One region of the Metabacillus sp. B2-18 genome, then DNA from elsewhere that is predicted to be linked to it. Evidence: riboswitches for the same ligand, from Rfam matches in the RefSeq annotation. Region 1 holds a riboswitch; the other holds the start of a gene.

Region 1 (3,945 bases):
TGTTTACTAACATTTCAAAGCCTTGACGAACTCGATCTTTAAATAGTCCATCAACCTTTTTGATTAAATATCCACCAAGTGGACCCATAACCATTGCACCTAAAAACATCGGGATATCCGCACCAACGATAACCCCCATTGTAGCTGTCGCACCAACGACACCACCACGTACGTCATAGATCATCTTACCACCAGTGTAACCAATTAATAGTGGAAGAAGATATGTGATCATTGGACCAACTAAAGCCCCTAATGTTTCATTTGGTACCCAACCTGTAGGAATGAATAAAGCTGTAATAATACCCCATGCAATAAATGCACCTATATTTGGCATAATCATGCCACTTAAATAACTACCAAAACGTTGAACTTTAACACGAAAATCGCCCTTGTTTTGAGTCGTTTCCATTATATTGTCACCTCTTTGTAATATGTGTACTTTCTTGTTTTAATAATAAAGCGATTACAACAACAAAACAATTTAAACTAAACTATATTTTGTCTGACACAATGTTGACAGAATTAATTTTGGAAAGAGTTGTTATTGGTTTGTCAATAGCTAATATTGTCGAAAACACTTTATTCTATTAACTTTTTTAAAATTTTCTTCATTTAAAAAGGAATGAACCTGATGGGAATTTATCAGATCCACTCCTTTGAAAACGCATTCATTTTCATGTGAATTACTTTAAAGAATTAGCCATTTCAACCATCACATCAGCTCCTAATGGTTCCTGACCTTTTAACATATGATGATATAGTCCATACACAGCTCCATTTTCCAAACACTCTATGCCTTCTCCAATATCCAATTCAGCATATTTTCCCATTCTTTTATTAGCAAGCTCCATTTCTTCCACTTGTAACTGCTCATACTCTAATAAGTCCTGTTCTTTCTGAGAAGCAATATAATATAATTCCTCATTTGTTTCTTCGTTGATAAAATGTAACTCTACCCGATGATGTTCCTGATTACCACCAAATTTCGTGATAAGTAAGGTGCCTTCTTCTTTACTTGGTGTAAATGGAAGTTCTTTTAGCTCAGGAATATCTAGGTTTGCTCTGTTCATTGTTTCCTCAACCGTCAACTCTTCGATCCTCTCAAAGCCTGTTGGGGCACTTCCACCAGTATTGCCGCTAGTAAGATATACTGCACCCCCAATAACTAAGAAAGAAAAAATAATAACAAACACATCTAATTTTCTGCTTTTTCTAGTTCTCTTCATGATCCTTAGGTTATTATTTACGTTTACTTCCACACTCAACATTCCTCCTAAAAATTTTCAAATAAATTTTTCTACCCTCCTTTCGCCCTAGTATATTATATGAAAATACCTATATATCCAATCATTTACATTGTTAACAAAATCTTCATCTCTTTTTGAACTTTCTTGTTTTTATGAAACAATCCCTCTCTTTCTTGCGTTATATCATTTTTGTAAGCCAAAAAAGCCCAGAGTCTACGTTTGACTCTGGGCTTTTCCACTAATTAATAACTTTTGATATTAAAACCGAAGGATTTTCTGCAAGATTCAATTCTTTTCCACTTTCTAAAAAGCGAATAACTGGTCGTTGTAAATGAGTTTTTATTCCTATCACAATCGCCTGCTCACCTGTATAGAGCTCCACTTTTGTACCTGGTAGATAAGAAGGAACACTGTTCACAAATGCCTGAACTACTTTGTGAGAATATTCATCATCACTTTTTGTCATAATCAATTCTAACGCTTCATGTGGAGGCAGTTTTTGATTTGAAAGCATACGATCATACAAGTTTGCTATCCCACAAATTTGCGGAAATTCTAATACTTCTTTGTCCTTAAGTCCCCTAGGATAGCCTTTTCCATTTAATAGCTCATGATGTTGAAAAGCAACATGAGCAGATAGTAAACTAATTTCGCGACTTTCCTTAATCACCTCAAAGCCTTTTGCAGGATGTTCTGCTTCTTGATCTGTTACAGCCTTTCCGATATCATGCAGCAACGCCCCTATGGCAAGATCTCTTAACTGAACAGGAGAATAACTCATTTGCTTTGATATTTGTAAACATAACAATGCTACGTTTACAGAGTGAGCATATTTCTCCAATCCTTCTGAAATAGAGGTTGTTGGAATTAAAATGATCGTTTTAAGAGCATTTACTTCATGGATAAGAGTCATGGCAGCTTTTTGAATAGCTACAACATTTAATCTTTTTCCTTTTTTCACATCTTCAAATGCTTCTTGCACAACAGCAATTATATCCATCCAAGTTGGCATGTCCAGCATTTCATCCAATGTAATTCCAAATGACTCAGCATCTTCTACCACAAGAGTTGTTACTCCAATTTCTTTAATACGTTCCAAATAGTTAGGATGAATTGTACGTCCTGCTGCTAAAAGGATCCGTCTCATCCGATCATAAACAGGCATTGCCAATTGCATGGCCTGTGGGTTGTAATCCTCTATATCAATAAATCTCATGATATCCTCCTTGTTGCTATCTTTCTTTGAAATCAAAAACTTTTTCAAGTCTCAACTACGTTTGGCTATTGAAAAATAACAAAAAATCCACCGATAAACACGGAGGATTGCTGTACAAAGCTCTTCCACTCATCAGCAATCCAGCCACCATAGATTTCTCCTTAGGTCTGTGACTTTGCGTCTCCATTTTTCAATGAATTTGCCTTTATTATATAAGGTTGTTGTTTTCGTTTATTAACAAATATACCATGAGATTTACGTTTATTAATAGCTTTAATTTCTTCCAATGAATTCTAAGAAGAGATACAAAAAACCCCTAAATGAGTTTTAAGGGATTCTTTACTTAGCTTGATTTTATCTCGACCTTATGTGACATGCTACCGATGATCCACTCTGCCGCTTCTTCTATTGCCATTATGGAAAGATCTATAGTTGGACATCCAAGGTTAACCATTACTGTTTCAGCGAATTGTAATTCTTCCTTAATCCGTTCAATTTTCGCATAACTTGAATCCGGAGATAACCCTAAGTGCTTCAATCTTTCTCCCCTTATTTCTCTTAGTTTCTCAGGTGACATCGTTAACCCAATACATTTTCCTTCTGACAACTTAAAAAGTTCTTCAGGAGGAGAAACCTCAGGGACTAATGGGATATTTGCTACCTTAACCATTTTATTAGCCAAATACATCGACAATGGTGTCTTTAAAGTTCTTGAAACACCGATGAGAACGATATCCGCCTCCTTGATTCCACGCATATCCTTTCCATCGTCATATTGCACAGCAAATTCAATGGCTTCAATTCTACGAAAATAGGAGTTATCAGGTACTTCTATTATACTTGGTTTTTGTACCGGTTGTTTATTTAGCTTAGTTGCAAATGTCTCCAATAGTGGACCTATTAAGTCAATCACCGTAACATCTTCTTCATTCGCTTTATGATCAAGATGCTTTTTAAATAGTGGAGTAAAGAGTGTATAGGCAATGATAGCGTTGCTTAGCTTCGCGAGAGCAATCAGATCATTTATTTCTTCCTTATTTTCTATATAGGAGATTGTTTTAATGTTAAACTCTGTTCCGATAAATTGGGCAGCAACTGTTTTGACCAACAGCTCTGCTGTATCACCCACCGAATCAGAAAGAACATAGACAATTTCTTTTTCATACACTTATAATCACCTATTCTTTGAACTTATTATCTTCTGAAACATTACCACATTCATCTTGCCTAAAGGTAGTATAATGCTTACTCTTACTCCAGAAAATTTCATCATTTGTTAGTAAAATCTACTTTTCTGTTAACGATACTCGAAACCTTTGAAATCGACGAAACTCTACAAATATCGGGTGGTGACAGTAAGAAACAACATTAATAGCAAAATAAACGGAATTCAATGTGAAGAATGTCATCGTACACAAGCGTTAAAAATGAATCTTGTTAAAGAATTTCAAAAAGAAGTGTATGAGCGGATTTCCACAAAGC
Region 2 (3,945 bases), 980 kb from region 1:
GAACGTTCTCTGGAAGATCATGAACATTTACGTGAACTCATTAACAAAGTAATGATCCGTAATCGTCGCGGAGACACCGGAATTGACTGGCCGAAACGAAATGTAGAAACTGTTCCAATTGAGTTTTCCGAAACAGAGCAAAACCTATATGACACGATAACAGCTATAAAATCGTCTTCACAATATGCAGCAAATGCTTTTTCAATCATGACACTCCAACGAGAAGCATGCAGCAGTCGTGAAGCCGTTTATATGACATTGAAAAAAATGCTGGATTTACCTGAGGAAGAGGAAGCAGCTCTACCAAATGACGTTATTAAAGATATCATGATGGCAATAGACGGTGTAACTCAAAACTCAAAAGCTCTCAAGGTAGTAGAGCTAATCAAAGAAATTGATGATAAAGTCATTATTTTTACTGAATACCGTGCTACACAGTTTTATTTACAATGGTTTTTACAACAAAACGGTATCAGCTCTGTTCCTTTCCGCGGTGGGTTTAAACGCGGGAAAAAAGACTGGATGAAGGAACTGTTCAAAAACCGCGTTCAAGTGTTAATTGCAACCGAAGCTGGTGGTGAAGGGATTAACCTACAATTCTGTCATAATATTATTAACTATGATTTACCATGGAATCCAATGAGGCTGGAACAACGGATTGGACGTATCCATCGTTTAGGACAAGAACATGACGTAAACATCTACAATATGGCAACAAGAAACACAGTTGAAGAACATATACTGACCCTTTTATATGACAAAATTAATTTGTTTGAAAAAGTTATCGGTGATCTTGATGAAATCCTAACTCGACTAGAAATTAAAAACTTTGATGAGCATATTCAAGACATTATGGTCAATTCGAAGAGTGACCGGGAAATGAAGATTAAAATGGAAAATTTAACATCGATTCTTGACTATGCACATTACTCACAAGAACAAAGAAAAGCAGCTAGTGGCGACAAATAATTTTTCCCTGAAAGGTGGCGAAAAGCATGCAACAAGAGCAAATTCACAGCTATTTAGAAAGCTTCTTCACAGCCAATTCCTGTGACATCATTGAAAAAGGTCAAGGCTACATAACGGTTCAGCTAACCATTGAAATGGACAAGGAATTAATGAACCGCCCTTTCTACTGGCATTACCTTGAAAAAACAAACGGTATTCCAAACCCGATGAAGCTCACTCTCATCACAGATCAAAATCAAGCACCAAGCGATCTTAAGGGCGAGGTCATGCACTTCGGTGCCCCCCGCCTTCACCAAATTTTTCGTTCGACAACAAATTTAGGAAGCTATATCCGACTTTTTGAGCAGGTCAAAGAACCGGGTGGAAACATCCCATTACACCCTTGGATTGGTGTTAACATTATGGTTTCCTATCAATGTGATATGAAAAAGGATCAGCTTTACTCTATTGGGTTGCATTTGGTTAGTGGGACTTTAGTAGAAAACTTTCAAGATAAGCTAGAGAAATTAGAGCTAACACCGAAGATTCCGGATCTCTGTTTTACGATGACACCTTTGATTAAGCCACAAAGTGGAATTAAACGGATTGAACAGTTTATTATGCAATCTATTCATGAACAAGATCATTCCTGGGCGGATAAAGCGAGGGAAAGATGGAATGAAGATTTAAAGCTTTTGGATCATTTTTATGAAGATATGGATGAGAAGCCTGATTGTTATGAGGTGGAGAAGGAAGCATTGAGGGAGCTTTATGAGCCGCAGATAAATATTTCGGTTCAGAATGGTGGGATTTTTTATTTGACGCCGCAGGGGATATTTAAATAGAGTAAGGAGAATGGCAATCTTAGTGCGATTGTCATTCTTTTGTGTCTAGTTACTTCTACTATATCCTCCAAAATTAAAATATAGTTCGACAAAATGAATATTTGCTTGGAGCTATGTTCATTAAAGTTTTGTTAACAAAACTTCAGAAAAACTCACTTTTCTAATTCCCCTACGTAATTTACAGGCATATATACCCATCTTATATTACATAAATGTTAAAAACTCAAAATACACAAGAAAATTTTTGTCATCGACATCATTCTGCACACTTCCTAAAAATTCCCTTTTATAATATGAATAGTTAATAAGACAGACATAAACTAAGGACTTTCGCACAAAAAGATTATTTCTTTAGTAATAATATAATCAGTTCAAGGGCAAACCTATTGAAAAATAGGGACGCAAAGTCACAGGTCTAAAGTTTAAAACTATGATGGCTGGACTGCCTGGAATACAAGAGTATTTTAGGAGGATGAGATAGTTGAATAACGAAACGATACATAACCTGATTAAAGACAGGCAGCTTGACCATGAATGGGTCAAATTAATTTTAGAGGCACTTGAGATTGGTATAAGTGTAGAAGAAATAAAAGATTTCTTTATTAAAAAAGGAAATCCAACTACTTAACTCTTTCTCACAGAATTTTTTTAGAAAACCGTTCTCCATATCAAACAAAATCCTTCTTTATATGTTATAATAGCATTATTAAAGGAAGGTGACTTTGACGTGATTGGCCCACGAATAAAAAAATATAGAACCCAAAAAAACCTATCACTATCAGAACTAGCAGAACGAGCAGGAGTTGCAAAATCATATTTAAGTTCGATTGAGCGCAATCTCCAGTCAAATCCTTCTGTTCAGTTCTTGGAGAAAGTGTCATCTGTACTCGGTGTACCGGTAAATACACTTTTAAATGAACAAAACGAAACAGATCCCGAAGAACTTGACTTAGAATGGACTAAACTTGTTCAAGATGCTATGAAATCCGGTGTGTCTAAAGAACAGTTTAAAGAGTTTTTGGAGTTTAACAAGTGGAGACTTCAGAATGATCTTGATAAATGAGGCATAATTAATAGCTTACTTTTAGCTTTAAATTATGTCTTTTCTACTTAGTAAAAGTAAAATATTCCATTTAAAATATACCTATCTATTAACTAAAATAATCTAAAATCCATGCACCATGTAATAACATAACAAATGAATACAGAAGAGCAGCAAACGTAGTTAATAAAAACACTCCCTTATTATTAACTATATCTAACGATAGGTATACAATTAAACTCAGTAAAATTGATAAAGTAAACTTAAAAACGATAAAATACATAGGTTTCATAATGAACAAAGATTTCATAACTGGATTTGCTTCATCAATAATGTTCATGGTTAACCCTATATAAGTAAGAATTCCATCCACTATGTTTAATAATGCAAGATACAAGAAAACATACTTCAATATAGTACCTCCTAGATCTAAGGAATCTTTATATTCTCCAAACTAAATAGGGAATTTGTGCATGTAAGTATCTCCACTATCGGTCCCCCTTATACTAAAGTCGAAATAATTTAACCGAGCACTTTTTTGTTCATTACATATTCAACTTTATATTATATTTAATTCCTCTGGCTTATTGACCGACCTAATTAATTACATTCTATTTGTGAAAAAGCTAATTATTTTATTGTTTTTTACCTTTTCTGGCATTTCCTTATAAACCATTCTATTATTACAAACTAAATTTGCATTTTCTTGAAGAATAAATTTTGTCTCCACACCTATTTGTTTCTCAATTGCATCATAAGCATCCCGCAAATGAAATGAACGCATTGTAGTATTATGTGCATCTGAGGCAATAAAGTGTGTGAGATTATGATCTATAAGTTCAAAACTTAGTTTTTTCACTCTTTTTCCAAACATTCCGGTAATACTAGCAGCAGTTATTTGTGACAAAGCCCCATCCTTTATCAGTTTATATAAAAGATCTGGCTTTTCAAGTATTTCATGGTTTCTTTCGGGATGAACTATAACTGGTATAATTCCATTTACTTGAAGATCATAAAGTAATCTATATGTATACCTTGGAACATGATAATGGGGAAGCTCAATAAGCATATATGAAGAGTTATCACCAATTGTTAGAAGCTCACCCTTCT

The links. Region 1 has a riboswitch for cyclic di-GMP ahead of LPC09_RS22020 (HD-GYP domain-containing protein). Riboswitches for the same ligand answer to the same signal wherever they lie in the genome.
Region 2: it holds a riboswitch for cyclic di-GMP, as region 1 does, so the genes downstream of both, LPC09_RS17180 (anti-repressor SinI family protein) here and LPC09_RS22020 (HD-GYP domain-containing protein) in region 1, are expected to answer to the same signal.

Annotation. Positions count from the first base shown of each region.
Region 1 covers NZ_CP088245.1:4,358,557-4,362,501, forward strand. Annotated here, with positions in the region: gene LPC09_RS22010 (PTS mannitol transporter subunit IIBC) at 1-409, opposite strand, end outside; gene LPC09_RS22015 (hypothetical protein) at 684-1,259, opposite strand; gene LPC09_RS22020 (HD-GYP domain-containing protein) at 1,486-2,463, opposite strand; cyclic di-GMP riboswitch class I at 2,595-2,677, opposite strand; gene LPC09_RS22025 (pyruvate, water dikinase regulatory protein) at 2,807-3,631, opposite strand; gene LPC09_RS22030 (bh protein) at 3,813-3,945, shown strand, end outside.
Region 2 covers NZ_CP088245.1:3,376,125-3,380,069, forward strand. Annotated here, with positions in the region: gene LPC09_RS17170 (DEAD/DEAH box helicase) at 1-969, shown strand, start outside; gene LPC09_RS17175 (YqhG family protein) at 996-1,793, shown strand; cyclic di-GMP riboswitch class I at 2,160-2,243, shown strand; gene LPC09_RS17180 (anti-repressor SinI family protein) at 2,275-2,421, shown strand; gene LPC09_RS17185 (helix-turn-helix domain-containing protein) at 2,521-2,856, shown strand; gene LPC09_RS17190 (DUF5658 family protein) at 2,945-3,247, opposite strand; gene LPC09_RS17195 (tyrosine-protein phosphatase) at 3,440-3,945, opposite strand, start outside.